One region of the Streptomyces sp. SDT5-1 genome, then DNA from elsewhere that is predicted to be linked to it. Evidence: riboswitches for the same ligand, from Rfam matches in the RefSeq annotation. Region 1 holds a riboswitch; the other holds the start of a gene.
The links. A riboswitch is a leader RNA that binds a small molecule or an ion and turns the genes downstream of it on or off. The one in region 1 is predicted to bind glycine.

Region 1 (15,487 bases):
GCCGGATGGGGTACGACACTGTATTGGTGGGCAGGGATCCTCTACGTAGTACAGGTCCGCCGGCTTGTCCGGGCGGACACCAAGGCCGATTGAGCTCGCCATTGCGCGTTGGCGGAGGCCAGATGGGCCGCAGTGAGAACTGCGGGCCATTCCGGACGGGCGAAGTCGGCTAGACCGTCGTCTCTTCAAGGAGGACGCTTCCGACATGAAGGCCGTCGTGATGGCCGGAGGCGAAGGCACTCGTCTTCGCCCCATGACCTCGAGCATGCCCAAGCCGCTCCTGCCGGTGGCCAATAGGCCGATCATGGAGCATGTACTCAGGCTGCTCAAGAGGCATGGGCTCAGCGAGACCGTGGTCACCGTGCAGTTCCTGGCGTCTCTCGTCAAGAACTACTTCGGTGACGGCGAAGAGTTGGGAATGGAGCTCACCTATGCAAACGAGGAGAAACCGCTCGGCACCGCCGGCAGCGTGAAGAACGCCGAGGAAGCGCTGAAGGACGACTCTTTCCTCGTCATCTCGGGTGACGCCCTCACCGATTTCGACCTCACCGAGCTCATCGAATTCCACAAGGAGAAGGGTGCGCTCGTCACGGTCTGTCTGACCCGAGTGCCCAACCCGCTGGAATTCGGAATCACCATCGTCGACGAGGAAGGAAAGGTCGAGCGCTTCCTGGAGAAGCCGACCTGGGGGCAGGTCTTCTCCGACACGGTGAACACGGGCATCTACGTCATGGAGCCCGAGGTCTTCGACTACGTCGAACCAGATGTTCCGGTCGACTGGTCCGGAGACGTCTTCCCCCAACTGATGAAGGAAGGCAAGCCCATCTACGGCTATGTCGCCGAGGGCTACTGGGAGGACGTCGGCACACACGAGAGCTATGTGAAGGCGCAGGCCGACGTTCTCGAAGGAAAGGTCGACGTCGAACTCGACGGGTTCGAGATCTCGCCCGGCGTATGGGTCGCAGAGGGCGCGGAGGTGCACCCCGACGCCGTGCTCCGCGGGCCGCTCTACATCGGCGACTACGCCAAGGTCGAGGCCGATGTCGAGATCCGCGAGCACACCGTCGTCGGCTCGAACGTCGTCGTGAAGAACGGCGCCTTCCTGCACAAGGCCGTCGTGCACGACAACGTCTACATCGGGCAGCACTGCAATCTGCGCGGCTGCGTCGTCGGCAAGAACACCGACATCATGCGGGCCGCGCGGATCGAGGACGGCGCGGTCATCGGCGACGAGTGTCTGGTGGGCGAAGAATCGATCGTCCAGGGCAATGTGCGGGTCTACCCGTTCAAGACCGTGGAGGCCGGCGCCTTCGTCAACACGTCGGTGATCTGGGAGTCGCGCGGGCAGGCCCATCTGTTCGGGGCCAGGGGCGTCTCCGGGATCCTGAACGTCGAGATCACGCCCGAGCTGGCCGTAAGGCTCGCGGGGGCGTACGCGACGACCCTGAAGAAGGGGTCGACCGTCACGACCGCGCGTGACCACTCGCGTGGTGCGCGGGCGCTCAAGCGGGCCGTGATCTCCGCGTTGCAGGCCAGTGCCATCGACGTACGGGACTTGGAGAACGTGCCGCTGCCCGTGGCGCGGCAGCAGACCGCGCGGGGCAGCGCCGGCGGGATCATGATCCGTACGACGCCGGGGGTGCCGGACTCCGTCGACATCATGTTCTTCGACGAGCGCGGAGCCGACCTGTCGCAGGGCAGTCAGCGCAAGCTCGACCGCGTGTATGCGCGGCAGGAGTACCGCAGGGCGTTCCCCGGGGAGATCGGTGACCTGCACTTCCCGTCGAGCGTCTTCGACTCGTACACGGGTTCTCTGCTGCGGAATGTCGATACGACGGGGATCGCCGACGCCGGTCTCAAGGTCGTCGTCGACGCGTCCAACGGCAGCGCCGGGCTCGTGCTGCCCAGCCTGCTCGGGCGGCTCGGCGTCGACTCGCTGACGATCAACCCGGGGCTCGACGAGTCGCGGCCCACCGAGACCGCGGACTCGCGCAGGGCAGGGCTCGTACGGCTCGGGGAGATCGTGGCGTCGGCCCGGGCCGCGTTCGGCGTGCGGTTCGACCCGGTCGGCGAGCGGCTCTCGCTCGTCGACGAGAAGGGGCGGATCGTCGAGGACGACCGGGCGCTGCTCGTGATGCTCGATCTGGTCGCCGCGGAGCGCAGGAGCGGGCGGGTCGCGCTGCCCGTGACCACGACACGTATCGCCGAGCAGGTCGCGGCGTACCACGGGACGCAGGTCGAGTGGACGACGACGTCGCCCGACGACCTGACGCGCGTGGGGCGCGACGACGGGACGATCTTCGGTGGTGACGGCAAGGCCGGGTTCATCATTCCCGAGTTCAGCAGCGTGTTCGACGGGGCCGCGGCGTTCGTGCGGCTCATCGGGCTCGTGGCCCGTACGCAGTTGACGCTCAGCCAGATCGACGCGCGGATTCCGCGGGCGCACGTGCTCAAGCGGGATCTGGCGACGCCGTGGGCCGTCAAGGGCCTGGTCATGCGCCGCGTCGTGGAGGCGGCGGGCGAGCGGTCCGTCGATACCACCGACGGCGTGCGGGTCGTGGAGGCCGACGGGCGCTGGGTGATGGTGCTGCCCGACCCGGCGGAGGCGGTCACGCATCTGTGGGCCGAGGGCCCGGACGACGCCTCGGCCCAGCAACTCCTCGACGAGTGGTCGGCCGTGGTGGACAGCGCGGGACGCTGACGCGCGGATACCCGCTGCTCGGCGCCCATTTCGGGCGCCGGGCAGCCGGTCGGTGGCGTCGTCGGGTGCTACCAGTGGGGTCGTTGGGTAGTGGGGGCCACGACGTGCGACGATGTGCGGCATGCCGCAGCAGCCCCCCAATCGGAGCACCCCAGAGCGCCCCTCGCGCCCCGACGCCTCCATGTCGCTGCTGACCAACGTCATGGACCACAGCCTGGACGACGGGTACGCGGAGGCCACCGCGCGCAAGAAGGCGCTGGGGCAGAGCGGTCTCCCGAAGACGCTCCGGGCGAAGTTGGGGCTCGCGGCGGGTCTCGTACTCGCGGCCCTCGTGGTGACAGTCGGTGCGGCGCAGGCCCGTGTGGCCGCGCCCGTGGTGGCCAAGGAGCGCGAGGAACTCATCGACCGTATCGACAAGGAGACCGAGTCCGCCGACAGGCTGGAGGGCGAGGTCGACTCCTTGCGCGGTCGGGTGGGGGAGATGCAGCGCGAGGCGCTGAAGAAGCACGGCGGCGAGCAGGGCGAGTTGGCGGGGATGCTCTCGGGCGCCGTCGCCGTGCACGGCCCCGGAGTGAAGCTCGTCGTCGACGACGCCAAGTCGGCCTCCACGGGCGACGGGAGCGGCCCCCGCGAGAGCAACGGTTTCTCCGACACCGGCCGGGTACGCGACCGGGACATGCAGCGGGTCATGAACGGCCTGTGGCAGTCCGGCGCCGAGGCCATCAGCATCAACGGGCAGCGCCTCACGTCGCTGTCCGCGATCAGGGCGGCGGGTGACGCGATACTGGTCGACAACAAGCCGCTGGTGCCGCCGTACACGGTGCTCGCGGTGGGGGACGGGCAGAAGCTGAGCACCCGGTTCCAGAACAGCCCCGACGGTCTCTATCTGCACGCGTTGCAGGAGAACTTCGGGGTCAGGACCAGCATTTCGGTTCAGGACGACGTCCGACTTCCCGCCGCACCCAGCGTGATCGTACGTACAGCACAGCCGAGAGCAGAGCAGAAGGGCACATCGTGATCGCCGTACTGGGCCTCGTCGTGGGAGTCGTGGTCGGTCTTTTCGTCCGGCCCGAGGTTCCGGCGGTTGTTGAGCCTTACCTTCCGATCGCCGTCGTAGCGGCGCTCGACGCGGTGTTCGGCGCGCTGCGCGCCATGCTGGACGGGATCTTCGACGACAAGGTGTTCGTCGTGTCGTTCCTGTCGAACGTGGTCGTGGCCGCGCTGATCGTCTTCCTGGGCGACAAGTTGGGCGTCGGCGCCCAGCTGTCGACCGGTGTCGTCGTGGTGCTCGGCATCCGCATCTTCTCCAACGCGGCCGCGATCCGGCGGCACGTGTTCCGGGCGTGAGGCCGATGAGTCAGGACGAGAACGCAGAGAACGCCGAGAACACGGAGTCCGCGGAGAGCCGCGAGAACCGTCAGGACGGCGAGGGCCGCGAGCAGTTGCGCAGGGAACTGCCGGCGGAGGTCCCGCCGGAGGCCCGTACGGAGAAGGCGAAGGCGCAGCAGGTGCCCGAGCCGGAACCCGAGCCCGCGCCGGCCGAGCGCGAGGAGGCCGAGGCCGAGCGGCCAGACGCGGCGGGTTCGCACGTCGAGGAGCCGGAGCTGACCGGAAGGCAGCGGCTCGTGAAGGGTCTGTGGCCGCCGCGCGCGTCGCGCGCCCAGCTCATCATGGCCGTGCTGCTGTTCGTGCTGGGGCTCGGGCTCGCCATCCAGGTGCGGTCCACCAGCGACAACAGCGCGCTGCGCGGTGCCCGTCAGGAGGATCTTGTCCGCATTCTCGATGAACTGGACGATCGAACTCAGCGTCTTGAGGATGAGAAGCAAGGTCTCGAGGACCAGCGGTCCGAGCTGGAGAGCAGTTCGGACCAGGCGAACGAGGCCCGCAAGCAGACGGCCGAGAAGCAGAAGCAGCTCGGCATCCTCGCGGGCACGACCGCCGCGCAGGGCCCCGGGATCACCATGACCGTCACTGACACGAAGGGGGCCGTGGAGGCGGACATGCTGCTCGACGCGGTCCAGGAGCTGCGCGCTGCGGGCGCGGAGGCGATCCAGGTGAACGGGGTCCGCGTCGTGGCCAACACGTATCTGACGGACGGCAGTGGCGGGAAGGGGGTCAGTGTGGACGGGCACGACATCAGTCGCCCCTACCGGTTCAAGGTCATCGGCAAGCCGCAGGACCTCGAGCCGGCCCTGAACATCCCCGGAGGTGTGGTGCAGACGCTGGAGAAGGAGCAGGCCACGGTGGACGTGCGCCGTTCGGACAAGATCGTCGTAGATGCCTTGCGATCCGCGCAACGGCCTGATTACGCTCGGTCGTCCTCCGAGTGAGGCGGAGGTGCATGGTGAACACCGTGCGAGGGCATGACGTTGCGGGGGGTCGCCGCAGCAAGGGTGGGGTGCGTGGTGGAAACTGTTTGGCGGATACGGACGTTGTGAGGGTGTCCGTGTCATTGATGTACGCGATGTACGCCGATGTGTGCAGTCAGGGTTCGTCCTGCCCCACGGGCGGGTCTGTTTCGGTCAAGGGGAATCGCCCGTGAAGTTGTTTGCGAAGTTGTTCGGCAAGAGCGCACGTGAGGACAACCGTCATCGTGCGCCGCGCCAAGGAGACGCGCCGGAGACCCAGGTGGGCGAGCGCCCGCTGTTCCGCGACCAGGTCGCGGGAGACAATTCGGGCGGACAGGGCGCGTCGTCTGTTGACCCTGCCGGTTCCGGCCGCATAGGTTTCGGAGAACCGTCAACCTCAAGTACGGGTGGAGAGTTCGGCATGTCGGCCCTGGTGTGTACGAGGTGCGGAAACCGGAACGGGGAGAACAGCCGGTTCTGCTCCAACTGCGGTGCGCCGCTGCGCGGTGGCGCGGCGCCGGAGGGGCCGTCCGAGACGACGTCCACGATCTCCATCTCCGGCCTCGAGTCCTACGACCCGGAGGCGACGGGCCAGACGCAGCTCCCGGCCCTCTCGCCCGAGGCGCAGGCTGCCGTCGACGCCCTGCCGCTGGGCTCGGCGCTCCTGGTGGTGCGGCGCGGTCCGAACTCGGGCAGCCGCTTCCTCCTGGACGGCGAGCTGACCACCGCGGGCCGGCACCCGCAGAGCGACATCTTCCTGGACGACGTGACCGTGTCGCGCCGCCACGTGGAGTTCCGTCGCCTCCAGGACGGCTCGTTCACCGTCGCCGACGTCGGCAGCCTCAACGGCACGTATGTGAACCGTGAGCGCATCGACTCGGTGACGCTGAACAACGGGGACGAGGTGCAGATCGGCAAGTACCGGCTGGTGTTCTACGCGAGCCAGCGCGGTATCTGAACCGTCCGCGACCCTTCAGGAAGGTCCATGCTGCACACGACGAGTGGCGGCGCCCCGAGCGGCGCCGCCACCACGGACAGTCGGCTGATGAGCATCGGCACCGTACTGAACGTGCTCCGAGAAGAGTTTCCCGAAGTCACGATTTCCAAGATCCGGTTCCTGGAGTCCGAGGGCCTCGTCGAGCCCCGGCGCACGCCTTCCGGGTACCGGAAGTTCAGCTCCGACGACGTCGAGCGGCTGGCCCACGTGCTGCGCATGCAACGGGACCACTACCTGCCGCTGAAGGTCATCAAGGAGCAGCTCGACGCCATGGAGCCGGGCGAGAGCCTGACCGTGCCCGCGCCGGGACGCCCCGGCGACGCGGAGGGCGGCGCCGAGGTGCCGACGGCCGCGCGGGTCGGGCGGGACGAATTGCTGGCGGCCGTCGGCGTCGAGGAGCACGAGCTCGACGAATGGGAGTCGTACGGGCTCCTCACTCCACTGCCGGACGGCGGCTACGACGCGTCCGCCGTGTCGGTCGCCGAGCTGATCGGCGAGCTGGCCCGGTTCGGCATCGGGCCGCGCCACCTGCGGGTCATGCGGGCGGCCGCGGACCGCGAGGCGGGCCTCGTGGACCAGGTGGTGGCGCCGCTGAAGGTGCACCGCAACCCGCAGACGCGGGCGCACGCGGAGGCCCGCGCGAAGGAGCTGGCCGGCCTCACGGTGAAGCTCCATTCCGCCCTCGTACAGACCGCGCTCGGGGTGCGTCTGCCCTGATCGTGGGCGCGGGTGAGCGCCGATGGCCCGGCCCTCGGTGGATCCCCGACTACCCAAACCGGCCGGGCACGTCCTAGGGTTGCTGTGTGAACGAGCTCGACGTCGTAGGTGTCCGGGTCGAAATGCCCTCCAACCAGCCGATCGTGCTCCTGCGTGAAGTGGGAGGCGAACGGTACCTCCCCATCTGGATCGGACCGGGGGAGGCGACCGCGATCGCCTTCGCCCAGCAGGGCATGGCGCCCGCGCGTCCGCTGACGCACGACCTGTTCAAGGACGTCCTTGAGGCGGTCGGCCAGGAGCTCACGGAAGTGCGCATCACGGACCTGCGCGAAGGCGTCTTCTACGCGGAACTGGTGTTCGCGAGCGGGGTCGAGGTCAGCGCCCGCCCGTCCGACGCCATAGCCCTCGCGCTGCGCACCGGAACGCCGATCTTCGGCAGTGACGGGGTCCTGGACGACGCGGGGATCGCGATCCCCGACGAGCAGGAGGACGAGGTGGAGAAGTTCCGCGAGTTCCTCGACCAGATCTCTCCCGAGGACTTCGGCACCAACAGCCAGTGACCGTGCGGCCGGCGACCGGCTTCCGGTCGTCGAGCGGCGGCTGCCTCAAGACATTCGGCTAGCCTTTCCCGGCGGTGGGTCACGGGAAACCACTCTTAGGGTGATTATCACTCGGCGTGCCGAGTGTGGCGTTCGTTGACGCACCCCCTGTGACTGCCTACCGTCGATGAGGCAGGTCAAAGAGGAGGTCGGCGTGAGAAGCAGCGGCGACGGTACGGCGACGGGCGGTCCGTACCGGTTTCACGGCAGCGCGGCCGATCACACTCCGCAGCGCCCGCAGGCCGTGCCTGTGGTGGCGGGGGACAGCGGCTCGGTCGCTTCGCAGCAGCTGGGATACCGGGGACCGACCGCGTGCGCGGCGGCCGGCATCACCTACCGGCAGCTCGACTACTGGGCCAGGACCGGACTCGTCGAACCGTCCGTGCGCGCGGCGTACGGATCGGGGACGCAGCGGCTCTACAGCTTCCGGGACGTCGTCGTCCTCAAGGTCGTCAAGCGCTTCCTGGACACCGGCGTCTCGCTCCAGAACATCCGGACCGCGGTGCAGCACCTGCGCGAGAGCGGCTTCCGGGACCTGGAGCGGATGACGCTCATGAGCGACGGCGCGACGGTCTACGAGTGCACGTCGCCCGACGAGGTGCACGATCTGCTCCAGGGCGGGCAGGGCGTCTTCGGGATCGCCGTCGGCGTCGTCTGGCGCGACGTGGAGGCGGCGCTGTCGCAGCTCCACGGAGAGCGCGTGGACACCGGCGAGACGATCGTGCCGCCGAACCCCACGGACGAGCTGGCGAGGCGGCGCAACCGGGCCGTGTGAGGGCCGATCGGCCGCGTTGTCAGTGCCGTAGGGCAGCATCGGACATGTGAGAACAGCGCCCACGATCCTGCATCTCGACATGGATGCCTTCTACGCCTCGGCGGAGCAGGCGGCCAAGCCGAGCCTGCGCGGGAAAGCGGTGGTCGTGGGCGGCCTCGGCCCGCGCGGCGTCGTGGCCACGGCGTCGTACGAGGCGCGGAAGTTCGGGGTGCACTCGGCGATGCCGATGGGGCAGGCGCGCCGGCTCGCCCCGCATGCCGCGTACCTCGTGCCGCGCTTCCGGCTGTACCGGTCGATCAGCGAGCAGGTGATGGGCCTCCTGGGGGCTCTCTCGCCGTTGGTGGAACCCCTGAGCCTGGACGAGGCGTTCGTGGATCTGGAGGCCGGTGAGGCGGCCTGGGACGCCGATTCCGCGGAGGCCGTCGGGTACCGGCTGCGGGCGGACATCCGGCGGGTGACGGGTCTGACCGGTTCCGTGGGGCTCGCCGCGTCCAAGATGCTCGCGAAGATCGCCTCAGAGGAGGCCAAGCCGGACGGTCTCGTGCTGATACGCCCCGGCACCGAGCGCGAGCTGCTCGGCCCGCAGTCCGTGCGGATCCTGCCGGGTGTCGGGCCCGCGACGGGGGACCATCTGCGGCGTGCCGGGATCCTCACCGTGCAGGAGATCGCCGAGGCGGGCGAGGACGAGATGGTGCGGCTCCTGGGCAAGGCGCACGGCAGCCACCTGTACGAGATGGCGCTGGCGCGCGACGAGCGTCCCGTGGTCGCCGAGCGGGACTCGAAGTCGGTCTCGGTCGAGGACACGTACGACGTGGACATCCACGACCGGGTGCGGGTGCGCATGGAGGTGCGCAGGCTGGCCGACCGGTGCGTGGAGCGGCTCAGAGCCGCCGAGCGGTCGGGGCGGACGGTGGTGCTCAAGGTGCGGCGCTACGACTTCTCGACGCTGACGCGGTCGGAGACGCTGCGCGGGCCGACGGACGATCCGGGAGTGGTGCGGGAGGCGGCCGCGCGGCTCCTGGAGTCCGTGGACACGACGGGTGGCGTGCGGCTGCTCGGGGTCGGCGTCAGCGGCCTCGCGGACTTCACGCAGGAGGACCTGTTCGCGCAGTTCGCCGCGGCCGAGGAGGAGGCCGCCGCGGCAGCGGGGGAGCCGGAGGGCGCCGAGGTGCCGGCCGAGCCCGTGCAGGCGGTCGAGCCGGAGCCCGAGCCCGCCGAGCGGCGGTGGCTGGCCGGGCACGACGTGCGGCACACCGAGTTCGGGCCCGGCTGGGTGCAGGGGAGCGGCCTGGGGCGGGTCACGGTGCGCTTCGAGACGCCGTACGCGGCGGTGCCGGGCCGCGTGCGGACGTTCCGGGTCGACGATCCGGAGCTGGTGCCCGCGGAGCCGCTGCCGCTGGTGGAGGGCGGCGAAAGGGAGAGGGCTCAGGCCGGGTCGTCGTCGGCGCCCGCGACCTTGCCGAACGTGACGTCGGACGACTGAGGGGCCGTGATGTCGAGACCGTAGTGGTCGTAGAGCTGGAGTTCCTGCTCGGGGGAGAGGTGGCGGCCCACGCCGAAGTCGGGGGAGTCCTTGATGAGGGAGCGTTCGAAGGGCACCCGGAGCGTGCCGTCGACGAGTTCGCTGGGCTCGAGCGGGACGAAGGCGTCGCGGCTGAACAGGCCGGTCCGTATCGCCGCCCACTCGGGGACGCCCGTGGCGTCGTCCAGGTACACCTCGTCGATGGTGCCGATCTTGGCCCCGTCGCGGTCGAAGGCCTTGCGGCCGATCAGATTGCGCGGATCGACATCGGTCTGCACGGGCCCTCCAACTGATCGCGCGGATCGCAATGACCGCAACTGGTCTGTAACCACTACGAAAGAGCACATTGGGGAAGGCGGCCACTCGAGGGCTCGGGCCATGTCGCCGCTGGTAGGCTGGCAGATGGCTGTTGACCCCGTGCGGGAGAGTCCTCCGGCAGTCGTCGGGGGCGCCGAAGGAGCAAATCCTCCCCGGAATCTCTCAGGCTCACGTACCGCACGGACGAGGTCACTCTGGAAAGCAGGGCGGGGTGCACGGTTTCCGCTCTCACCGACGGTGCAAGCCGGTGTGTTCCGTGTTCTCGCGGGGTGGGCCGGTGAAGCTCTCAGGTTGAGATGACAGAGGGGGAGGCCGTCCGGGTACCCGCGCCGTGGTGCCCCTCGTAGGTCGCAATGACCAGGAGGCCTCCGCAATGACCGCCAACCGTATTCCGCTCTCCCACCTGGAGCGGGGAATCCCCTTCGAGCAGCGTCACATCGGTCCCGACGACGCCGCTCAGGCCAAGATGCTCGCGCAGGTCGGTTACGGCTCGCTCGACGAGCTGACCGCGGCCGCGGTGCCGGATGTGATCAAGAGCGCCGAGGCGCTGAACCTTCCGGACGCCCGCAGCGAGGCCGAGGTGCTCGCCGAGCTGACGTCGCTCGCCGAGCGCAACCAGGTGCTCGGCTCGATGATCGGCCTCGGCTACTACGGCACGTTCACGCCGCCGGTGATCCTGCGCAACGTCATGGAGAACCCGGCCTGGTACACGGCCTACACGCCGTACCAGCCGGAGATCTCGCAGGGCCGCCTGGAGGCGCTGCTCAACTTCCAGACCATGGTCGCCGAGCTGACCGGGCTGCCGACCTCGGGCTCCTCGCTGCTCGACGAGGGCACCGCCGCCGCCGAGGCCATGGCCCTCTCGCGCCGCGTCGGCAAGGTCAAGAACGGCGTGTACGTCGTCGACGCCGACGCCCTGCCGCAGACCATCGCCGTGATCCAGACGCGCGCCGAGCCCACGGGTGTCGAGATCGTCGTCGCCGACCTGAGCGAGGGCATCCCCGCCGAGGTCGCCGAGCGCGGCGTCGTCGGCGTGCTCGTGCAGTACCCGGGCGCCTCCGGTGCCGTCCGCGACATCAAGCCCGTGATCGACCAGGCGCACGAGCTGGGCGCCATCGTCACCGTCGCCGCCGACCTGCTGGCTCTGACGCTGCTGACCTCGCCCGGTGAGCTGGGCGCGGACATCGCCGTCGGTACGACGCAGCGCTTCGGCGTCCCGATGGGCTTCGGCGGTCCGCACGCCGGATACATGGCCGTGCGCGAGAAGTTCGCGCGCTCCCTGCCGGGCCGCCTCGTGGGCGTCTCCGTCGACGCCGACGGCAACAAGGCGTACCGCCTCGCCCTCCAGACCCGCGAGCAGCACATCCGCCGCGAGAAGGCGACCAGCAACATCTGTACGGCGCAGGTGCTGCTCGCCGTCATGGCCGGCATGTACGCCGTCTACCACGGACCCGACGGGCTGAAGTCCATCGCGCGGCGCACCCACCGCTACGCCACCCTGCTCGCCGCCGGGCTCACCGCGGGCGGCGTCGAGCTCGTGCACGGCGCGTACTTCGACACCGTCACGGCGCGCGTGCCGGGGAAGGCCGCCGAGGTCGTCTCCGCCGCGCGCGAGGCCGGTGTCAACCTGCGCCTCGTCGACGCCGACCACGTCTCCGTCGCCTGCGACGAGACCACCACGCGCGAGCAGCTGGGCGCCGTGTGGAACGCCTTCGGCGTCGAGGCCGACATCGAGGCGCTGGACGCCGAGGTCGAGGAGGCGCTGCCGGCCGGGCTGCTGCGCGAGGACGAGTACCTCACGCACCCCGTCTTCCACCAGTACCGCTCCGAGACCGCGATGCTGCGCTACCTGCGCCGGCTCGCCGACCGCGACTACGCGCTCGACCGCGGCATGATCCCGCTGGGCTCGTGCACCATGAAGCTCAACGCGACGACCGAGATGGAGCCGGTGACCTGGCCCGAGTTCGGCCAGCTGCACCCCTTCGTCCCGGCCGAGCAGGCGCAGGGCTACCTGACGCTCATCCGTGAGCTGGAGGAGCGGCTCGCCGAGGTCACCGGCTACGACAAGGTGTCGCTCCAGCCGAACGCCGGTTCGCAGGGCGAGCTGGCCGGTCTGCTCGCGGTCCGCGGCTACCACCGGGCGAACGGCGACGAGCAGCGCACCATCTGCCTCATCCCGTCCTCCGCGCACGGCACGAACGCGGCGAGCGCCGTGATGGCCGGCATGAAGGTCGTCGTCGTGAAGACCGCCGACGACGGCGAGGTCGACATCGAGGACCTGCGCGCCAAGATCGAGCAGCACGCCGAGCAGCTCGCCGTCCTGATGATCACGTACCCGTCGACGCACGGCGTCTTCGAGGAGCACGTCGCCGACATCTGCGCCGCCGTGCACGACGCGGGCGGCCAGGTCTACGTCGACGGCGCGAACCTCAACGCGCTGGTGGGCCTCGCCAAGCCGGGCCGCTTCGGTGGCGACGTCTCGCACCTGAACCTGCACAAGACCTTCTGCATCCCGCACGGTGGCGGCGGTCCCGGTGTGGGCCCGGTCGGCGTCCGCGAGCACCTCGCCCCGTACCTGCCGAACCACCCGCTCCAGCCGGCCGCGGGCCCGGAGACGGGCGTCGGCCCGATCTCCGCCGCACCGTGGGGCTCCGCCGGCATCCTGCCGATCTCCTGGTCGTACGTGCGGCTCATGGGCGGCGAGGGCCTGAAGCGGGCCACGCAGGTGGCGGTGCTCTCCGCGAACTACATCGCCAAGCGCCTCGAGCCGCACTTCCCGGTGCTCTACACGGGACCCGCGGGACTCGTCGCGCACGAGTGCATCGTGGACCTGCGCCCGATCAGCAAGGCGACCGGCGTCAGCGTCGACGACATCGCCAAGCGCCTCATCGACTACGGCTTCCACGCGCCGACCATGTCGTTCCCGGTCGCGGGGACGCTGATGATCGAGCCGACGGAGAGCGAGGACATCGAGGAGCTCGACCGGTTCTGCGACGCGATGATCGCGATTCGCGGCGAGATCGAGCGGGTCGCGTCCGGCGAGTGGCCCGCCGAGGACAATCCGCTGCGGAACGCTCCGCACACGGCGGGGATGCTCGGCGGCGAGTGGGACCACGCGTACAGCCGGGAAGAGGGTGTCTTCCCGGCCGGTGTGGTCGCCTCGGACAAGTACTGGCCGCCGGTCCGGCGCATCGACCAGGCGTTCGGCGACCGGAACCTGGTGTGCTCCTGCCCGCCGATCGACGCCTACGAGGGCTGATGTTCAAGGGGACTGCGCGGCCCTCGGTCGCGCAGTCCCGCTCGGCGGCCCGCTAGGCCGCCGTCACCACCGTGCCCAAGGGGCGGTGCGGGGCGATGATCCTGCCGTTGGGCAGCAGTTCGCCGGTGTCCTCGAAGAGCAGGACCCCGTTGCAGAGGAGGCTCCACCCCTGCTCGGGGTGGTGAGCCACGGGGAGCGCTGCTTCCCTGTCCTCGGATTCCGCTGTCGGGCAGGATGGCTGGTGCTGGCACATGGATGGGATCTTTCGCTGCGAAGTTGTCTCTATGACGTGGGCTGTGCTTGCTGTGCTGATGGTGCTCGACGTGCCGCGGCTTGAAGGAATGTTCATGGCCGCCCCCCGATGTCGTGAGTTCTGGAACCCAGTGTTGCCCTGTGGACGTCAATCCGCAGGGATTTCCTTGCAGCGGTCCTCATAGGTGGGAGACGCATCACCCGTGCGGACGGTTCAGTCCAACTCGACTGACCCTTCGGGTGGTTAGGAGTGGTCGGTACGGGCTAGTCCGCCCGGGCAGGGCTGTGCCCCGCGACCGGACGGCGGACGGTGCGGGGCACAGGCTTCGTGCGACCGGGGTCGTCGGCGGACCCCGGCCGGATCAGGCGAGCAGACCCAAGGGGGCCGGCGTGAGCCGGTGGGTGAGGACCGGCAGCAGCTCCGCCACCCGGTGCGGGCGGTACGGGGCGATGCCGGGCGGGGCGGGCGCCAGCGGGATCAGGATGTCGTCGGCGGCCGGGTGGCCGCGCTCGGGATCGGCGGCCGGATCGCCGTGCAGCCACAGCGTGAGCATGTAGAGCTCGGGGACCGAGAGCAGCCGGGGCTGATGGGCCTTGGGCAGCGCTTCGGCCTGGCGCAGGGCCCGCTCGGTCGAGCGGATGTACGGGCCCTCGAAGAAGTGCGAGAAGGCCCAGCCGTCGGGTGTGAGCATGGTGTCGGCCGCCGCCACCGCGCGCTCTCCGCAGCGGATCAGGAAACGCCAGCCGGTCAGCCGGGCCCTGGACGGCCCGGTGGCCTCGGTGATGTGGTCCAACACATGGAGCGGCAGGGGGAGTTCGGGGGTCGCGGGTCCCTGTGCGGCGCGCAGGGACGGGGTGCGGGCCTCGCGGACGGCGGTGGGGGAACCGAGGGCCGTGAGGACGCTGCGCAGGGCGGGCGCTGGGGTCGGTGGGACGTGCAGCGGCATGGTGGGTCGCCTCTCATTCGACAGGCACGTGACACGTGGTGCGAGGGCGGTGCGGGACGAGCGGACGGCGCTGTCTGCTGCGGGTGCACTGGGATGCGCGGGGCAGAGGGGGCGGGGCTCAGGACCGGACCCGGACCGAGGGTGCCAACTCTCTGTCTCGCCAGCGGAGTTTATACGACGCGTGTTCACAGGGTGTTTCCGCTAGCACGCCCCGTGAAGACCGCAAGACGCTATTCGGGCGTGTTCTCGCGGGGTTTTGTGGGTATTCTCCCCATATTCGCCGGTGCCGCCGTCCGTGACCTCGATGTCTTTCGGTCGAGCGGACGGCCTGTTCTTGTCGGCGTTTTTCACCAGGGCCGCGGTCCGAAGAATCTGCGGTCGGCCGCATGCCTAAGGAATGTGCCCGTGGGTAACTGGGTCGAGAGTACTGCCCCGCGGATCCGCGCGGGGCGTTATCGATCACATTGCCGGGGCATCATCCACCGTGACACGCGGCCGGACCGACGAGCCGCCCGCGCGAGGAGGGACGCTTCCATGGGGGAGAAGGTCGATGCGGAGTCGGTCGACCTGGCCGACCCGCGCAGCTATCGGGAGAAGCTCGGCGAGTGCCTGGAGGGGCTCGGGCGGCTGCTGGACGAGAAGCGCTTCGACCGCCCGCAGAATCTCATGGGCCTGGAGATCGAGCTGAATCTCGCCGGGCCCGACGGGCTGCCGAGAATGATGAATGCGGAAGTTCTCGAGCGGATCGCGAGCCGCGATTTCCAGACCGAACTCGCGATGTTCAATCTCGAAGTGAACATTGCCCCGCACCGGCTCGGCGGCCGCGTTCTCGACCAGCTCGCCGAGGAACTGCGGACCGGGCTCGGATATGCGCACCGCAAGGCGAACGAGGTGGACGCGGGCATCGTGATGATCGGCATTCTGCCGACGCTGAGCGCCGACGACCTGGTCTCCGCGAACCTGTCGGACGTCGACCGCTACACGCTGCTCAACGACCAGATCACGGCCGCGCGCGGTGAGGACTTCACCCTCGACATCGCCGGTGTCGAGCG
Region 2 (15,487 bases), 3.9 Mb from region 1:
TCGTGTCGTGCAATGGTGCCGTCATCGTGGCAGGGACCCCTCTCAACCGGCGGTGACCGGCCCGCACTTGCCGCTGTGGCGGCTTGGTTCAGTCCGTCGTACACAGAGGCGAAGCCCCCTTGGAGCGGGAGTCTTCAACCTGGGCGCGATCTGTTGCCAGACTTGACGGCGAAAGGATGCCTAAACGTGATGCTGGCTGGGGTGTTCCGTTATCCGGACTGCCGTGAACGGGGGTCGGACGGTGGGCAGTTGGGGCGTTAGGGGTGAACTCCGCCCTTGACCCCACCAGTTGGTGAGGAACCTGCCCATACCGGGCTACACGAGGTCAGGCGTGCGAGGGCGGGTAGCCGTAGCCCGTCGGGCTGGGGGCCGCGTCGCGGTCGTAGAAGGGGCGGGCCTGGCGGAGCCACATGGCGACGGGGTCGTACTCGTCCGACATCGCGACCGTGGAGACCGGGAGGCCCTCGGGGACCGCGGGGATGGACTGCTGCATCATCGCGCGGACGGCGTCCACGGACGCCGGCGACGTGTCGTACACGTCGAGGCCGATGGCGAGGTACGGGGCGCCGAGCGCGGGCTGGACCCATGCGCGGCGCAGCGAGCGGACCGCCGTCGTCCGGTGCGCGTTCTGCGTGAGCACCGCGTAGAACTGGGGGATCTCGATCGTGGGTTCCGACAGGCGCAGGGGCCCGGCGGGCTGGCGGTCGAGGCCGCCCGCGATACGGCGCAGATCCAGCCACGGGATGCCGACGCCGCCGCCCGGCGCGTGCGGATTCAGCCAGAGCCCGTAGTGGTCCGGGTACAGCGTGCGCGCCGCGTCGACGCCGCTCACCACCTCGTACGCCCGGGACCAGCCGGAGGCGGAGAGCTCCTGGGCGGACGTCACGCAGGGGGCGTACGAAAAGCCGTCCACCTCCATGTTCCCGTACTGGGCGTCGGGGGATCCGGCCTGGCCGTGCCAGAGCAGCATCCAGACCTGCCCGGCCGCGGGGTCGGCGAGGGCCTTGAGGAGCGCCTCGTACGCGTCGTAGCGCCCGGGAGTCACCTGGCGCAGCATGTGCTCGACCTGTCCGGCCGCGGCCGTGCCCGACGCACTCACCCGTAACCGCCCCTTCGGCTCTTCAATACGTCCGTGTTCCACACATGGCCGGAAAGCGAAGCGCCGACCGGTCACGTCATGAAACCAGCTTAAGCGGCGATACTGACACCGACTTGACGGACGCCGTCACCCTTCTCGTACGTAGAACGGCCGTACGTGTGTACGCAGCCAGTCCGCGACGGGGTCCTGCGTCACGTCCAGGAACACCATGTTGACGGCCCACGGCACGGGCACCCGGCCCAGCGCGCGCCCCAGCGCGTCCAGCGGCAGGTCCCGCGCGGCCCCCGCCGCACCGGCCGCCTGCGCCAGCTCCACGCCGATGAACAGGGAGGGCTCCGTGTCCTCCACCTTCGCCAGGCAGCGCCGCGCGCTCAGCACCGTGCCGATCCCCTCGAACTCCTCGCGCACCGCCGCGAGGAAGTCCACCGGGTCGACCTGCCAGTCCGGCTCCGACAGCACCACACGGCCGCCTGTCGCGGGCCCGTCGAGCGGGGTGCGCCCGCTGCGGGCCAGCTCGGCGACGGCCGGCGGCGGCAGCGGCACGCCCACCGTGCCGTCGGGGTTCACGGCGATGCCGACCTGCGGCGGAAGCCCGCGGGCGAACTCCACGGCCGGGGCGATCGTGCAGTCCATCCGGCCGCCGGTGACCGCCATGAACTGCTGCTCGGAGCTGAACACCGGGACGTAGGCCTGTCCCTCGATCTCCAGGCTCGGCAGGTCGAGATCGCGGCTGGCGTTCGAACCGCCCTTGGGCAGCGGGATCCAGACATGGCTGCGGCCCAGCGCCTCGACGATCCGTCCCGCCGCCGAGCCGCCCGCGTCCTGGCCGAGGGCCGCGGCGAGGATCTCCTCCAGCTCGTTCGCGGGCCAGCCCTGCGCCGGGTGCGCGTACGCGCCCTCGTGCCCCTGGGCGTGACCGTGACCCGGCTCGGGGGTGCCTGGGAACTCCATGACTGCCATCAACCTCTGCTGTTCTGCCCGCTGCTGTGCCCGCGCGGACCCGTCCGCGCCCGCGCACCCGACCTTAGCCCGTGCATACAAACGTACGCGGCGCGTCCCCCGCCCTCAGCGGCCGTCGCCGAAGGTGATCCCGCCCAGCGCCTCCGTCGCCGCCCGGTCGAGCAGCACCGCCGACGCCATCCCGGCCGGCAGTTCGCCCCGCTCGGTCGAGCTGACGAGCGCGCCGACCGCGCGGCGGTGCCGGGCGAACGCGTACCGGGACACCCCGCGGCCGCGCTCCCGCTGGCCGTCAAGGGCCGTGTCCTCCGGCACGTCGAGCAGCATCAGGTGGACGGCGACCCCGCGCCGCCGCGCCGTGCGGATCACCCAGCGGCGCACCCACGCCTGCGTACCGCAGTCGTGCACGACGACGCTCGCGCCCGAGCGCATCGCCCGCCTGAGCCCCGCGTAGTGCGCGATCCGGACCAGCGGCCGGTACAGCGCGTACGGCAGGAAGCGCGGCATCCGGGCCGCCCAGCGCTCCCTGGTGTCCTGCGAGTCGATGCGGACCTCCGTGACGGCCCGCCGCATCAGCGTCGACTTGCCGCTGCCGGGCAGCCCCGAGAGCACGACCAGGTCGCCCGCCGCGAACGCGAGCCGCCGCGGTGTGTGCCCGCGCCGCCCGCGCAGGTCCCGCACCGAGCGCTGGCCGGGAATCCGCACCCCGGCGACCGCCGGCGCCGATGCCGACACCGCGTATGCCCCCGCCACTGCCTTGTGCACCGTGATCGTCCTCCCCGTTCGGTCACGTCACCCCTGCCCCTCGAGTGTAAAGAGAAGGTAATGCCCCTCAAGGGGTTTCCCTGTCCGACCGGCATGCAATGATGTGCGCGCAACTGCATACCGGCCGCTTGAATCCGCGCGGGAGAGTTCCGGGTACCCATCGGTCCCCGGACGCCGAAGGAGCAAGTTCCTCCCTTGAATCTCTCAGGCCCCGTACCGCGCGGGCGAGGCAGATCTGAAAAGTGGGGCGCCTTTGTGACACGGCGCCCCCACCCAAGGTGCAAGCCCCTCGGGGCGAACCTCTCAGGTTCCGATGACAGATGGGGAGGACGTCTCGTGTTCCGAGACTCCGCCATCGCCGTCATGCCACCGGGAGCACACCAGCCATGACCCGCACCACCGCACTGGACGCCCTGCACCGCTCGCTGGGCGCCACGATGACCGACTTCGCCGGCTGGGACATGCCGCTGCGCTACGCGAGCGAGCGCGACGAGCACAACGCCGTGCGCACGGCGGCAGGGCTCTTCGACCTCTCCCACATGGGCGAGATCACGGTGACCGGGCCCCAGGCCGTGGACCTGCTCAACCGCGCCCTCGTCGGCAACATCGGCTCCGTCGGCCCCGGCCGCGCCCGGTACACGATGATCTGCCGCGAGGACGGCGGGATCCTCGACGACCTGATCGTGTACCGGCTCGGCGAGACCGAGTACATGGTGGTCGCGAACGCGGGCAACGCGCAGGTCGTCCTCGACGCCCTCACCGAGCGCGCCGCCGGCTTCGACGCCGAGGTCCGCGACGACCGCGACGCGTACGCGCTGCTCGCCGTGCAGGGCCCGAACTCCGCGACGATCGTGAAGTCCGTCACGGACGCCGACCTGGACGGCCTCAAGTACTACGCGGGTCTGCCCGGCACCGTCGCCGGCGTGCCGGCGCTCATCGCGCGCACCGGCTACACGGGCGAGGACGGCTTCGAGCTGTTCGTCTCCCCCGCCGACGCCGAGAAGCTGTGGCAGGCGCTGACCGAGGCGGGCGCCGCGCACGGCCTCGTCCCCTGCGGCCTGTCCTGCCGGGACACGCTGCGCCTGGAGGCGGGCATGCCGCTGTACGGGCACGAGCTGACGACGGACCTCACGCCCTTCGACGCCGGGCTCGGCCGCGTCGTGAAGTTCGAGAAGACCTCGCACGGCGACGACTTCGTGGGCCACGACGCCCTCAAGGAGGCCGCCGCGAAGGCCGAGGCCAACCCGCCCCGCAAGCTCGTCGGCCTGATCGCCGAGGGCCGCCGCGTGCCGCGCGCCGGAATGTCGGTCGTCGCGGACGGACAGGTGATCGGCGAGGTCACCTCCGGCGCCCCCTCCCCGACGCTCGGCAAGCCGATCGCGATGGCGTACGTGGACGCGGCGCACGCCGAGCCGGGCACGGCCGGTGTCGGTGTCGACATCCGCGGCACGCACGAGGCGTACGAGGTCGTGGCCCTGCCCTTCTACAAGCGTCAGAAGTAGCCCGCGCCCGCCCGGGTCTCCCCCTCTGTCACCAGCACCTTCCCGCGTACAGGAGAATTCGCATCATGAGCAACCCCCAGCAGCTGCGTTACAGCAAGGAGCACGAGTGGCTGTCGGCCGTCGAGGACGGCGTGGCGACGGTCGGCATCACCGAGCACGCGGCCAACGCGCTCGGCGACATCGTGTTCGTCCAGCTTCCCGAGGTCGGCGACTCCATCACGGCGGGCGAGACCTGCGGTGAGCTGGAGTCCACCAAGTCCGTCTCCGACCTGTACTCCCCCGTCACCGGCGAGGTCACCGAGACCAACCAGGACGTCGTCGACGACCCGGCGCTCGTGAACTCCGCTCCGTTCGAGGGCGGCTGGCTGTTCAAGGTCCGGCTCAGCGACGAGCCCAAGGACCTGCTCTCCGCCGACGAGTACACCGAGTTCTCCGGGAGCTGACCCCACCGATGTCCGTACTGAACGAATCCCTGCACGAGCTCGACCCCGAGGTCGCCGTCGCGGTCGACGCCGAGCTGAAGCGCCAGCAGTCGACGCTCGAGATGATCGCGTCGGAGAACTTCGCCCCGGCCGCCGTCATGGAGGCCCAGGGCTCGGTCCTCACCAACAAGTACGCGGAGGGCTACCCCGGCCGCCGCTACTACGGCGGCTGCGAGCACGTCGACGTCACCGAGCAGATCGCCATCGACCGCGTGAAGGCGCTCTTCGGTGCCGAGTACGCGAACGTGCAGCCGCACTCCGGCGCCTCCGCGAACCAGGCCGCGCTCTTCGCCATCGCCAAGCCGGGCGACACCATCCTCGGCCTGGACCTGGCGCACGGCGGCCACCTCACGCACGGCATGCGCCTGAACTTCTCCGGCAAGCAGTTCAACGTGGTCCCGTACCACGTGGACGACGCCGGCCTGGTCGACATGGCCGAGGTCGAGCGGCTCGCCAAGGAGCACCGCCCGAAGGTGATCATCGCCGGCTGGTCCGCGTACCCGCGCCAGCTGGACTTCGCCGAGTTCCGTCGCATCGCCGACGAGGTCGAGGCGTACCTGTGGGTCGACATGGCGCACTTCGCGGGCCTCGTGGCCGCGGGCCTGCACCCGAACCCGGTCCCCTACGCCGACGTCGTCACGTCCACGACGCACAAGACGCTCGGCGGTCCGCGCGGCGGCATCATCCTCGCCCGCAACAAGGACTTCGCGAAGAAGCTGAACTCGGCCGTCTTCCCGGGCTTCCAGGGCGGTCCGCTCGAGCACGTGATCGCGGCCAAGGCCGTCTCCTTCAAGGTCGCGGCCTCGGAGGACTTCAAGGAGCGCCAGCAGCGCACGATCGAGGGCGCCCAGATCCTCGCCGAGCGTCTGACGACCCCGGAGTCCCGCGCGGCGGGCGTCAACGTGCTGTCCGGCGGCACCGACGTGCACCTGGTCCTCGTCGACCTGCGCGAGTCGGAGCTCGACGGCCAGCAGGCCGAGGACCGCCTCCACGAGGTCGGCATCACGGTCAACCGCAACGCCGTCCCGAACGACCCGCGCCCGCCGATGGTCACCTCCGGCCTCCGGATCGGCACCCCGGCCCTCGCCACCCGCGGCTTCCGGGCTGAGGACTTCCGCGAGGTCGCCGACGTCATCGCGCTCGCCCTCCAGCCGACGTACGACGCCGAGGCGCTCAAGGCCCGCGTGACCGCTCTGGCCGAGAAGCACCCGCTGTACCCCGGCCTGAAGTAATTCGGCCCGGATTACGTACCCTTTCGTAGGTACGTCCGGACGGGGCACCCGCACACTGGAACCACCAGGAGAACAGTGAGCGCGGTGCCCCGCCCGCTTCCACCGCACCGCACTCCCGCACGTCCGGCAGACAACGGCGTCTACCACCATCTTTGGAGTCCCACCGTGGCCATCTCGGTCTTCGACCTGTTCTCGATCGGCATCGGCCCGTCCAGCTCGCACACGGTCGGCCCGATGCGCGCGGCCCGCATGTTCGCGCGGCGCCTCAAGAACGAGGGCCTGCTGGCCCACACCGCCTCCGTCCGCGCCGAGCTGTACGGATCGCTCGGCGCCACCGGGCACGGACACGGCACCCCGAAGGCCGTGCTGCTCGGCCTTGAGGGCGACTCGCCGCGCACCGTCGACGTCGAGAAGGCCGACGAGCGCGTGGAGACGATCAAGGAGAAGGGCCGCCTGAACCTGCTCGGCGCCCACGAGATCGCGTTCTCCTTCGACGACGACCTGATCCTGCACCGCCGCAAGGCCCTGCCGTACCACGCGAACGGCATGACGCTGTGGGCGTACGACGCCGAGGGCGAGGAGCTGCTCTCCAAGACGTACTACTCGGTGGGCGGCGGCTTCGTCGTCGACGAGGACGCCGTGGAGGGCGAGAACCCGATCGTCCCCGACGACACGGTCCTCAAGTACCCCTTCCGCACCGGCGACGAGCTGCTCCGCCTCACCCGCGAGACCGGCCTGTCCATCCCGGCGCTGATGCTGGAGAACGAGAAGGCCTGGCGCACCGAGGACGAGATCCGCGAGGGCCTCCTCGACATCTGGCGCGTCATGCAGGCCTGCGTCTCCCGCGGCATGTCCCACGAGGGCATCCTGCCCGGCGGCCTCAAGGTCCGCCGCCGCGCCGCCGGATCGGCCCGCAAGCTGCGCGCCGAGGGCGACCCCGTGGCCCACGCCATGGAGTGGATCACCCTCTACGCGATGGCCGTGAACGAGGAGAACGCGGCGGGCGGCCGGGTCGTCACCGCCCCGACGAACGGCGCGGCCGGCATCATCCCCGCCGTCCTGCACTACTACGTGAACTTCGTGCCGGGCGCCGACGAGGACGGCGTCGTCCGCCTGCTGCTCACCGCGGGCGCCATCGGCATGCTGTTCAAGGAGAACGCCTCGATCTCCGGCGCCGAGGTCGGCTGCCAGGGCGAGGTCGGCTCCGCCTGCTCCATGGCGGCGGGCGCGCTCGCCGAGGCCCTCGGCGGCTCCCCGGAGCAGGTCGAGAACGCGGCCGAGATCGGCATGGAGCACAACCTCGGCCTCACCTGCGACCCCGTCGGCGGCCTCGTCCAGATCCCCTGCATCGAGCGCAACGGCATGGCGGCGGTCAAGGCCGTCACCGCGGCGAAGATGGCGCTGCGCGGCGACGGCTCGCACAAGGTGTCCCTGGACAAGGTCATCAAGACGATGCGGGACACCGGCGCCGACATGTCGGTCAAGTACAAGGAGACGGCGCGGGGCGGCCTCGCGGTCAACATCATCGAGTGCTGAGCCCCTACCGGCCTGTGGTCTGGAGGGCGCTGGTCGTGCCCTCCCCCGACGCGCTGCCCGCGAGCCAGTCGCTCCAGCTGAGGTTGAAGGACGCGTAGCCGTTGTCGGCGGGGGCCTTCGCGCGGGGCGAGCCGGTGATCGTCACCGGGTCGCCCTGCTTCACCTGGTCGTAGAACCACTTGGCGTCGGACAACGACAGGTGGACGCAGCCGTGCGAGCCGCGGGCGCTGCCGCTGCCCGGGTTCGGGTCGCCGGTCGAGTAGTGGACGTACGTGCCGGACTGAGTGAGGTGGACGTCCCAGGGCAGCGTCAGGTCGTAGTAGTCGGGGTCGTTCTTGTCGCAGGTGATCCCGATGCTGCACGAGGTCATGTGGACCTTGCGCTGCTTGTCGATCACGGCCATCGTGCCGTTCCACGTCGGGTACTTCTCGCTGCCCGCGTTGATCGACAGGGTGCGTATCGCCCGGCCGTTCTTCGTGACCTTCAGGGTGTGGCCCGGTACGGAGACGTCCGCGCGGACGTCGTCGCCGATCGTGAACGTGTGGGTGTAGCCGTGCGTGCCGACGCGGCCGTAGCCGTTGCTGACGCCCTTCATGTCGGCGTCGACCTTCACCTTCGTACCGGGGGGCCAGTACGTCTGGGGGCGCCAGTCGGCGCGCCGGTCGCCGAACCAGTGCCAGGCGCCGTTCACCTGCTGCGACGCGCTCACCTTCAGGTGCTTCTCGACGTTCGCGCGGGCCTTCGCCGCCACGGGGTTGGTGAACACCACGGAGACCGGCATGGCGACGCCGACCGTCGCGCCCGACTGCGGAGTGATGCTGTCCAGGAGCATCGGCGGCGGCTTGGGCTTCGTCGTACTGGGCGACGCCTTGCTCGACGTCGACCTGCTCGGCGACGAGGACGTGCTCGGCGACGACGACGGCGAGTCGCCCGCGCTCGGACTCTCACTCGCACTCGTCCGCCCGGACTGATCCCCGTCCGCCTTGGGCCCACCACCGTCACCGCCGCCGCAGGCGCTCGCGCCCACCAGCATGACGACCGCCGCTATCGCGACCCCGGTACGGCCGCCACTGTTCCGCCAATCCATACCCCACGCATTCCAAAACCGGGGCTCACGAAACGCCCAGAGCTAGACAATTACCCTCAGAACCAGCGCGGCCACAGCGAGTGCGCAACAGAACGACCACGGACCGTAACTCCGGTCACCGACCCGCAGATGCGCGCCGAGCGCCCCGACGAAGTACAGGACCAGGCCCGCCCCGGCGGCGACCCCGAGCGCCGGAACCACGAACCCGGCCACCAGCCCCAGCGCCCCGGCCCCCAGCGCCGTCCCGAGCCACGGGATCCACGCGTACGGCACCCGCAGCTTGTCGGCCTGCGCCTTCGGATACGAGTGCCCCGCGAGGTTGGCGACGGCCGCAGAGCCGTAGACGGCGGCGGCGAGGGCGGTGACGACGACATAGACGCTGAACATGCTCTGCTCCTTCCGAACCCTTCACCACACCGACGGTCCGGCCCCGCGCGGATGTGACATCGGCAGCGCGGCGCGGTCGTTTCGTTCCGTGCTGGTGGGAGACACGGGAGGGGCACACGCTCCCCGGACAAGGAGGCGAGAACGGTGACCGGTCTCCCGTCGAACACACGGCCCGCCCAGGAAGAGGACCAGCCGACGCCGCCGTACTCGTACGAGCGGCAGGAGCGGCCCGGCCTGGAGTCGCGGATGAGCCAGCGCCCCCACTACCTGGCACCCCGCTACCGCGGCTCCGGCAAGCTCGAGGGCAAGGTCGCCCTGATCACCGGCGGCGACTCCGGGATCGGCCGGGCCGTCGCCGTCCTCTACGCACGGGAGGGCGCGGACGTCGCCATCGGGTACCTCCCCGTGGAACAGCCCGACGCCGAGGAGACCCGCGAGGCCGTCGAGGCGGAGGGCCGGCGCTGCCTGCTGCTGCCCGGCGACCTGTGCGACGCGGACGTCTGCCGGGAGACGGTCGAGGCCACGGTGCGCGAACTGGGCGGACTCAACGTCCTGGTCAGCAACGCCGCACGGCTCAACGGCCAGAACAGCCTCGACGACCTGAACTTCGAGGACTTCGACCTGGTCTTCAAGACCAACATGTACGCCTACTTCCACCTCCTCAAGGCGGCGCTCCCGCACCTCGGCGACGGCGACGCGGTGATCGCCACGGCCTCCGAGGAGGGCCTCAAGGGCAGCGACATGATGATGGACTACGCCGCCACGAAGGGCGCGCAGATCGCCTTCACCAAGTCCATCGCGAGCCACCTCGCCCAGCGCGGCATCCGCGCCAACGTCGTGGCCCCCGGCCCCACCTGGACCGTCCTCAACCTCTCCGGACAGCGCTTCCCCGACAGCTACCTCGAAGACCTCGGCTCCACGTCCGACCCCATGGGCCGCGCCGCCCAACCCGAGGAACTGGCCCCCGCCTACGTCCACTTGGCCTCCGACGCGGACTCCAGCTACACGGTCGGCGAGGTCGTCGCGGTCACGGGAGGCATGACGGACAGCCGCTGACTCCCCCTCCCGCCCAGAGGGTTCAACCGGGCGAGGCCACGCCGACTTTCACAGCCTCGCGGAATTCTCGAGCCGGCGGGCAGGACAGGTACGTGTTCAGCACGTCGTAGGTCCGCAGGTGGAGTGGCAACGCTTCGTACCAGGCAAGCCCGTAGGCGTTGCAGCTCGAGCAGACGAGGCCTCGTACGCACATGCCACAACTACGCCGTCCCTTGCAGCACGCATGGTCGTGATCGATGTGCAAAGCGCGCCTGCTCCCCACATCCGCCGACTCACAAATCGCACAACGCTCTTTCTGATATCCCCAGAGTCGGTCCAGGAAGTCACGATCGATGTTGTAGTGGCTCAACCGGACACGCTCGGCATTGCATACCTTGCAGTACGCCCGCGGATAGCCCGAAACCTGGTCGGTGGAAAAATCTTCCACAGGCTTGATCTCGCCGCACGCCAGGCAATCGGTCAAACCTTGTGCGAGCGCGGCCTCGAGTGACCCCGTGGATCTTCTCCGGCGCAGCGGCGCCAACGGCTTTCCCGCAATGTCCTGCTGATAATGCCCGTTGCAGAGCCCTCTGGCGACCAGAGCCCTGTCACAGCCGTCGAACAAGCAGCCCCGGCGATCGAGTGCCAGGGACCGCCCCGGTCCGAGCTCGGTGAACGGCTTCCCCTTCTGCGTCTGCCGGTAGTGCCCCATGCACAGCCCTCGCGTGAGCCTGAACTGATCCGAAGACCGGGCACATGCCCACCCGTCCCCCTGCGCCCGACATACGGCCACTTGTTTCATAGTCGCATTAACGGTCGAGCGTGAATCTGGTTACTCCATCGGAGTTCCACCCGCGCCCCGACCGGGAAAGATGAAGGCTCGACCTAGTCGCCCCACCGGCCAGGAGGCCTGCGTGATCCGTGGCATTGACGTCAGTTCGCACCAGTCCACGTTCGACACGGACGGCCTGTCCTTCGTCTTCGTCAAGGCGACCGAGGGGCGTTCGTACGTCAATCCGCGCCTCGCCGCCCAGACGAAGCGGGCCCGCGACGCCGGATGCGTCGTGGGCTTCTACCACTTCCTGTGGCCGGGGAACATCACGGCGCAGGCCGAGTACTTCGTCAGCAAGGCCCCCGAGAAGGCCGGGGACCTGCTGGCCGTGGACTGGGAGACGACCAGTGAGGGCACCCACGCGAGCAATGCGGAGAAGGACAGGTTCATCCGCGAGGTGAAGCGGCTGCGCCCGAACCACAGGACGCTGCTCTATTGCAATCGGCACTACTGGCTCACTCAGGACACGACGTCCTACGCCGGCGACGGCCTCTGGATCGCCGACTACGTGTCCGCCGGCAAGCCGCGCATCCAGGCGGACTGGACCATCCACCAGTACACCGACAGCCCCCTCGACAAGAACGTCGCCGACTTCGGTAGCAAGGCCGCCATGAAGGAGTGGGCGAGCGGGGACTGAGTGGCTCGCTTCAGGGGGCCAACTTGCCCTGGATGGCGGTGAGTTCGTCCCGCGCCGCCCGTGTCGCCGACTCGGCGTCGCCCGTCGCGATCGACTCCACCAGGGTCGCGTGGGCCGCGTCGCCGTGGTCCTGTTCCGCGGCCTGCACGTCGACCAGGGCGAGGAGGTCGATCAGGGCCTGGCGGAGGGCCGGGGTGAACTCGGTGAAGAGGTCGGTGAGGACGGGGTTGCGGGCGGCCGCCACCACCGTGGCGTGCAGGGCGATGTCGGCGTCGACGAAGGCGTCGCCGGGGCCGCCCGCCGCCGCCCGGCGCGCGTCGAGCGCGGAGCGCATCGCCGCGATGTCCTCGTCGGTGCGGCGCTCGGCGGCGAGGCGTGCGGCCTGGATCTCCAGGAGCGTACGGACCTCGTAGACGTCGGCTACGGCCGCGCGGCGCAGGCGGGTCGGCCAGTCCTCGACGGGGCGGATCGCCGTCACGAAGACGCCGGCCCCCTGCTTCGGGCGCAGCATCCCCTGCCCGGTGAGCGCGCGCAGGGCCTCGCGGACGGTGGACCGGCCGACGCCGAGTTCCTTGGCGAGGGTGGTCTCGCCGGGCAGGCGGGCACCAAGGGGCCAGACGCCGTCGGCGATCTGCGTGCGGAGGTGTTCCGCCGCCTGTTCGACGAGGGGGCTGGGGCGGAGGGGGCCGGTGGACACGGGGCCATTCCAATCGAACTCGGGGCGAAACGGAACTTGTCTGAGGGGTACTTGTCTGAGGACCTGAGGTGTGGCTAGTGTACCGGCCATGCTCCGCGGACTCCTTCTTCTCGGCTGCCGCGGCGGGGCCTGACGCGACCGGCACCCCGCCGCGGGGTGCCGTGCTGCCGGTCGTCCCCTCACGACCGAGCCGAGGAAGGCCTCAGCCACCATGTACCGCTGGAATCCGCAGACTCCCGGACCGATGCCGTACCACCGCTACCGCCCGTACCACGAGCGGGTCGCCACCGCGCCGCTCGCCGACCGGAGCTGGCCGTCGAAGCAGCTGACCGCGGCGCCGCTGTGGGTGCCCGTCGATCTGCGCGACGGCAATCAGGCGCTCGCCGAGCCGATGGACACCGACCGCAAGCGTCGCTTCTTCGACCTGCTGGTGGGGATGGGCTTCAAGGAGATCGAGGTCGGCTATCCGTCGGCCAGCCGGACGGACTTCGACTTCGTACGGCACCTGGCGACCTCCGCCGCACTGCCCGACGACGTCACGCCCGTCGTGTTCGCCCCGGCCAAGCCGGAGCTGATCGAGCGGACCTTCGCGTCGATCGAAGGGCTGCCACGTGCCGTGGTGCACCTCTACATCGCGACCTCCCCCACCTGGCGCGACGTCGTCCTCGGCATGACGCGCGCCGAGATCCTGCGCACCGTGCGCGAGGCCGGCACGCGCATGGCCCGCCTCGCGGACGCCCGCCCCGACGCGCACATCCGTTTCCAGTTCGCCCCGGAGACGTTCAACCTGACCGAACCGGACTTCGCGCTGGAGCTGTGCGACGGCCTGACGGAGTTGTGGGACGCGAGCCCCGACCGTCCGGTCACCCACAATCTGCCGACGACGGTCGAGATCGCGACACCGAACGTGTACGCGGACCAGATCGAGTACATGCACCGCCACTTGGCCCGCCGCGATGCGGTGATCCTCTCCGTGCACCCGCACAACGACCGCGGAACCGGCGTCGCCTGCGCCGAACTCGCGGTCCTTGCGGGCGCACAGCGGGTGGAGGGCTGCCTGTTCGGCAACGGCGAGCGGACGGGGAACGTCGATCTGGTGACCCTGGCGATGAACCTGTACGCGCAGGGCGTCGACCCGATGATCGACTTCTCGGACATCGACGGGGTGCGCGAGACGGTCGAGTTCTGCAACCGCCTGCCGGTGCACCCGCGCCACCCGTACGCGGGCGATCTCGTGCACACCGCGTTCTCCGGGACCCACCAGGACGCCATCGCCAAGGGCTTCGCGCACCGGGCGGCGCACCCGGACGAGCCGTGGGACGTGCCGTACCTGCCGATCGACCCGGCCGACGTGGGGCGCACGTACGAGGCGGTGATCCGCGTGAACTCGCAGTCGGGGAAGGGCGGGATGGCGTATCTGCTGAAGGAGCAGTACGGCGTGGACCTGCCGGCGGCGCTGCGACCCGAGTACGCGCGGATCGTGCAGGAGGCCACGGACGACAGCGGCCGGGAGGCGACGCCCGACGAGCTGTACGGCCTGTTCCGGACGGTCTACCTGGATGCCGCGGGGCCTGTGGTGCTCGCCGACGGCTGGTCGGCGCGGCAGGAAGGTGCCGTGCACCGCTTCACGTGTGCGCTCGATGTCGACGGGGTCGTGCGCGAGGTGGAGGGCAAGGGCAACGGGCCGCTGGCGGCGTTCGCGGACGCGCTCGCGGCGGTGGGCCGCGACGTGGACGTCCTCGACTTCGGGCAGCAGGCGGTGGCGGCGGGCCGGGAGGCCGAGACCGTGGCGTTCGCGCACTGCCGGGTCGACGGGGTGCCGGTGTGGGGCGCGGGCCGTGACACGTCCGTGCTCGCCGCGTCGGTGCGGGCGGTGCTGTCGGCCGTGAACAGGGCCGGGGCCTGACGCACCGGTGGGGCGTACGCGTGTCGCGTACGCCCCACCGGGTTCGGGCTCACTTGTTCAGGTTTGCCCAGAACTCGTCGAACGAGAGCTTCTTGTCCCCGTTGGCGTCCTGGCCCGCGATGAGGACCTCGGCCACGGAGTCCGTGACGTTGAAGTCGCCCATCTGTGCCATGGCGCTCTTGTACTCGGCCGCCGTGATGAAGCCGTCGCCGTCCGCGTCGAACCGCTGGAACGCCTTGCGTGCCTCTTCTATGTCCGCCACCGGGTCACCCCTCGTTGTTCTCACTGCCGTGTTGACGGAGGTCAGATTACTCGGCGACCCGGGCGCGCAGTGCGGCGAGTACCCAGGCGAACTCCTCGCGGTGCGGGTGGTCGGGGCCGCCGCCCTTGAGGACGCCGAGGAGTTCGCGGTAGCGGGCCACCTTGTCGTTCATGGTGGCGAGCAGCCGGTCGAGGACGGTGGCGCGGTCCGCGTCGCCGAGCAGCTCGGCGAGGACGGGTTCGGCGGCGGGCGAGGCGGGGTCGACGCCCTCGCGCACCGCGTCGCCCGCGAGCGCGACGAGCTTGCGCAGGAACAGCATGGACGCGCCGGCCGCGTCCTCGGGGCCGCGGTCGGCGGCGTTGTACTCGGTGGCCCGCCGCATGCCGGCCCGGAACTCCGGGTCCTGGAGCAGTTCGGCGAGCTCGACCCAGGCGTCGACCTGCTCGGGCGTCGGGTCGTCGGGCAGTCCCGCGCTCATGCCCCGCATCCGCTCCTGGACCGCGGGGTCGACGGTGTCGAGGCCGCGCAGCATCTCCTCGGCGAAGTCGTCCATGATCCGCTTGCGTTCGGCGGCGGACTGTCGTGCCAGCTTGTTCATGAGGGCCATCTCCTCGGCGGTCGAGTTCCGTTGTGCGACGGTCGACAGGACGGCCCGGTTGAGCCGCAGCACCTGGATCTGCGCGTCGAGCGCCGCCACGTGCGCGGCGGCGACGGACGCGATGTCCCGCTCGCCGGAGAGGATCTTCCGTACGTCGTCCAGGCCGAGGCCCAGTTCGCGCAGGGTGCGGATGAGTTCCAGGCGGGCCACGGACTCGGCGTCGTAGAGCCGGTAGCCGCCTTCGCTGCGGGTCGCGGGGTGCAGGACGCCCTCGTCGGACCAGAACCGGATGGTGCGCACCGTGAGGCCGGTGCGGCGGGCCAGCTGTCCGATCGTGAGCAGCCGGGGACCGTCGTCGATCATGTCGAGGAGTCTGGGCCTTCCAGTGGGTGGAGACTCAAGCCCAGCGTACGAGGCCCTGCGGGGGGAAGACGGGTCAGCGGTCGGCGACGCGCATCTCGAACCAGGTGGTC

Region 2: it holds a riboswitch for glycine, as region 1 does, so the genes downstream of both, gcvT (glycine cleavage system aminomethyltransferase GcvT) here and gcvP (aminomethyl-transferring glycine dehydrogenase) in region 1, are expected to answer to the same signal.

The regions. Positions count from the first base shown of each region.
Region 1 is NZ_CM125963.1:1,781,940-1,797,426, reverse strand. It holds gene ACTWJ8_RS08470 (CDP-alcohol phosphatidyltransferase family protein) at 1-93, shown strand, start outside; gene ACTWJ8_RS08465 (sugar phosphate nucleotidyltransferase) at 206-2,701, shown strand; gene ACTWJ8_RS08460 (DUF881 domain-containing protein) at 2,814-3,719, shown strand; gene ACTWJ8_RS08455 (small basic family protein) at 3,716-4,048, shown strand; gene ACTWJ8_RS08450 (DUF881 domain-containing protein) at 4,054-5,031, shown strand; gene ACTWJ8_RS08445 (FHA domain-containing protein) at 5,153-6,007, shown strand; gene ftsR (transcriptional regulator FtsR) at 6,035-6,763, shown strand; gene ACTWJ8_RS08435 (bifunctional nuclease family protein) at 6,850-7,323, shown strand; gene ACTWJ8_RS08430 (MerR family transcriptional regulator) at 7,517-8,137, shown strand; gene ACTWJ8_RS08425 (DNA polymerase IV) at 8,184-9,620, shown strand; gene ACTWJ8_RS08420 (PRC-barrel domain-containing protein) at 9,563-9,937, opposite strand; glycine riboswitch at 10,070-10,165, shown strand; gene gcvP (aminomethyl-transferring glycine dehydrogenase) at 10,351-13,236, shown strand; gene ACTWJ8_RS08410 (DUF5999 family protein) at 13,289-13,489, opposite strand; gene ACTWJ8_RS08405 (hypothetical protein) at 13,851-14,435, opposite strand; gene ACTWJ8_RS08400 (glutamate-cysteine ligase family protein) at 14,970-15,487, shown strand, end outside.
Region 2 is NZ_CM125963.1:5,724,361-5,739,847, reverse strand. It holds gene ACTWJ8_RS26570 (ABC transporter permease) at 1-25, opposite strand, end outside; gene ACTWJ8_RS26565 (enhanced serine sensitivity protein SseB C-terminal domain-containing protein) at 326-1,099, opposite strand; gene ACTWJ8_RS26560 (enhanced serine sensitivity protein SseB) at 1,226-2,050, opposite strand; gene ACTWJ8_RS26555 (AAA family ATPase) at 2,165-2,821, opposite strand; glycine riboswitch at 2,951-3,050, shown strand; glycine riboswitch at 3,051-3,151, shown strand; gene gcvT (glycine cleavage system aminomethyltransferase GcvT) at 3,208-4,323, shown strand; gene gcvH (glycine cleavage system protein GcvH) at 4,389-4,766, shown strand; gene glyA (serine hydroxymethyltransferase) at 4,775-6,037, shown strand; gene ACTWJ8_RS26535 (L-serine ammonia-lyase) at 6,203-7,573, shown strand; gene ACTWJ8_RS26530 (L,D-transpeptidase) at 7,578-8,606, opposite strand; gene ACTWJ8_RS26525 (DoxX family protein) at 8,703-9,047, opposite strand; gene ACTWJ8_RS26520 (SDR family oxidoreductase) at 9,192-10,103, shown strand; gene ACTWJ8_RS26515 (endonuclease domain-containing protein) at 10,126-10,794, opposite strand; gene ACTWJ8_RS26510 (glycoside hydrolase family 25 protein) at 10,997-11,551, shown strand; gene ACTWJ8_RS26505 (FadR/GntR family transcriptional regulator) at 11,562-12,248, opposite strand; gene leuA (2-isopropylmalate synthase) at 12,460-14,154, shown strand; gene ACTWJ8_RS26495 (EF-hand domain-containing protein) at 14,204-14,416, opposite strand; gene ACTWJ8_RS26490 (MerR family transcriptional regulator) at 14,463-15,377, opposite strand; gene ACTWJ8_RS26485 (ATP-binding protein) at 15,451-15,487, opposite strand, start outside.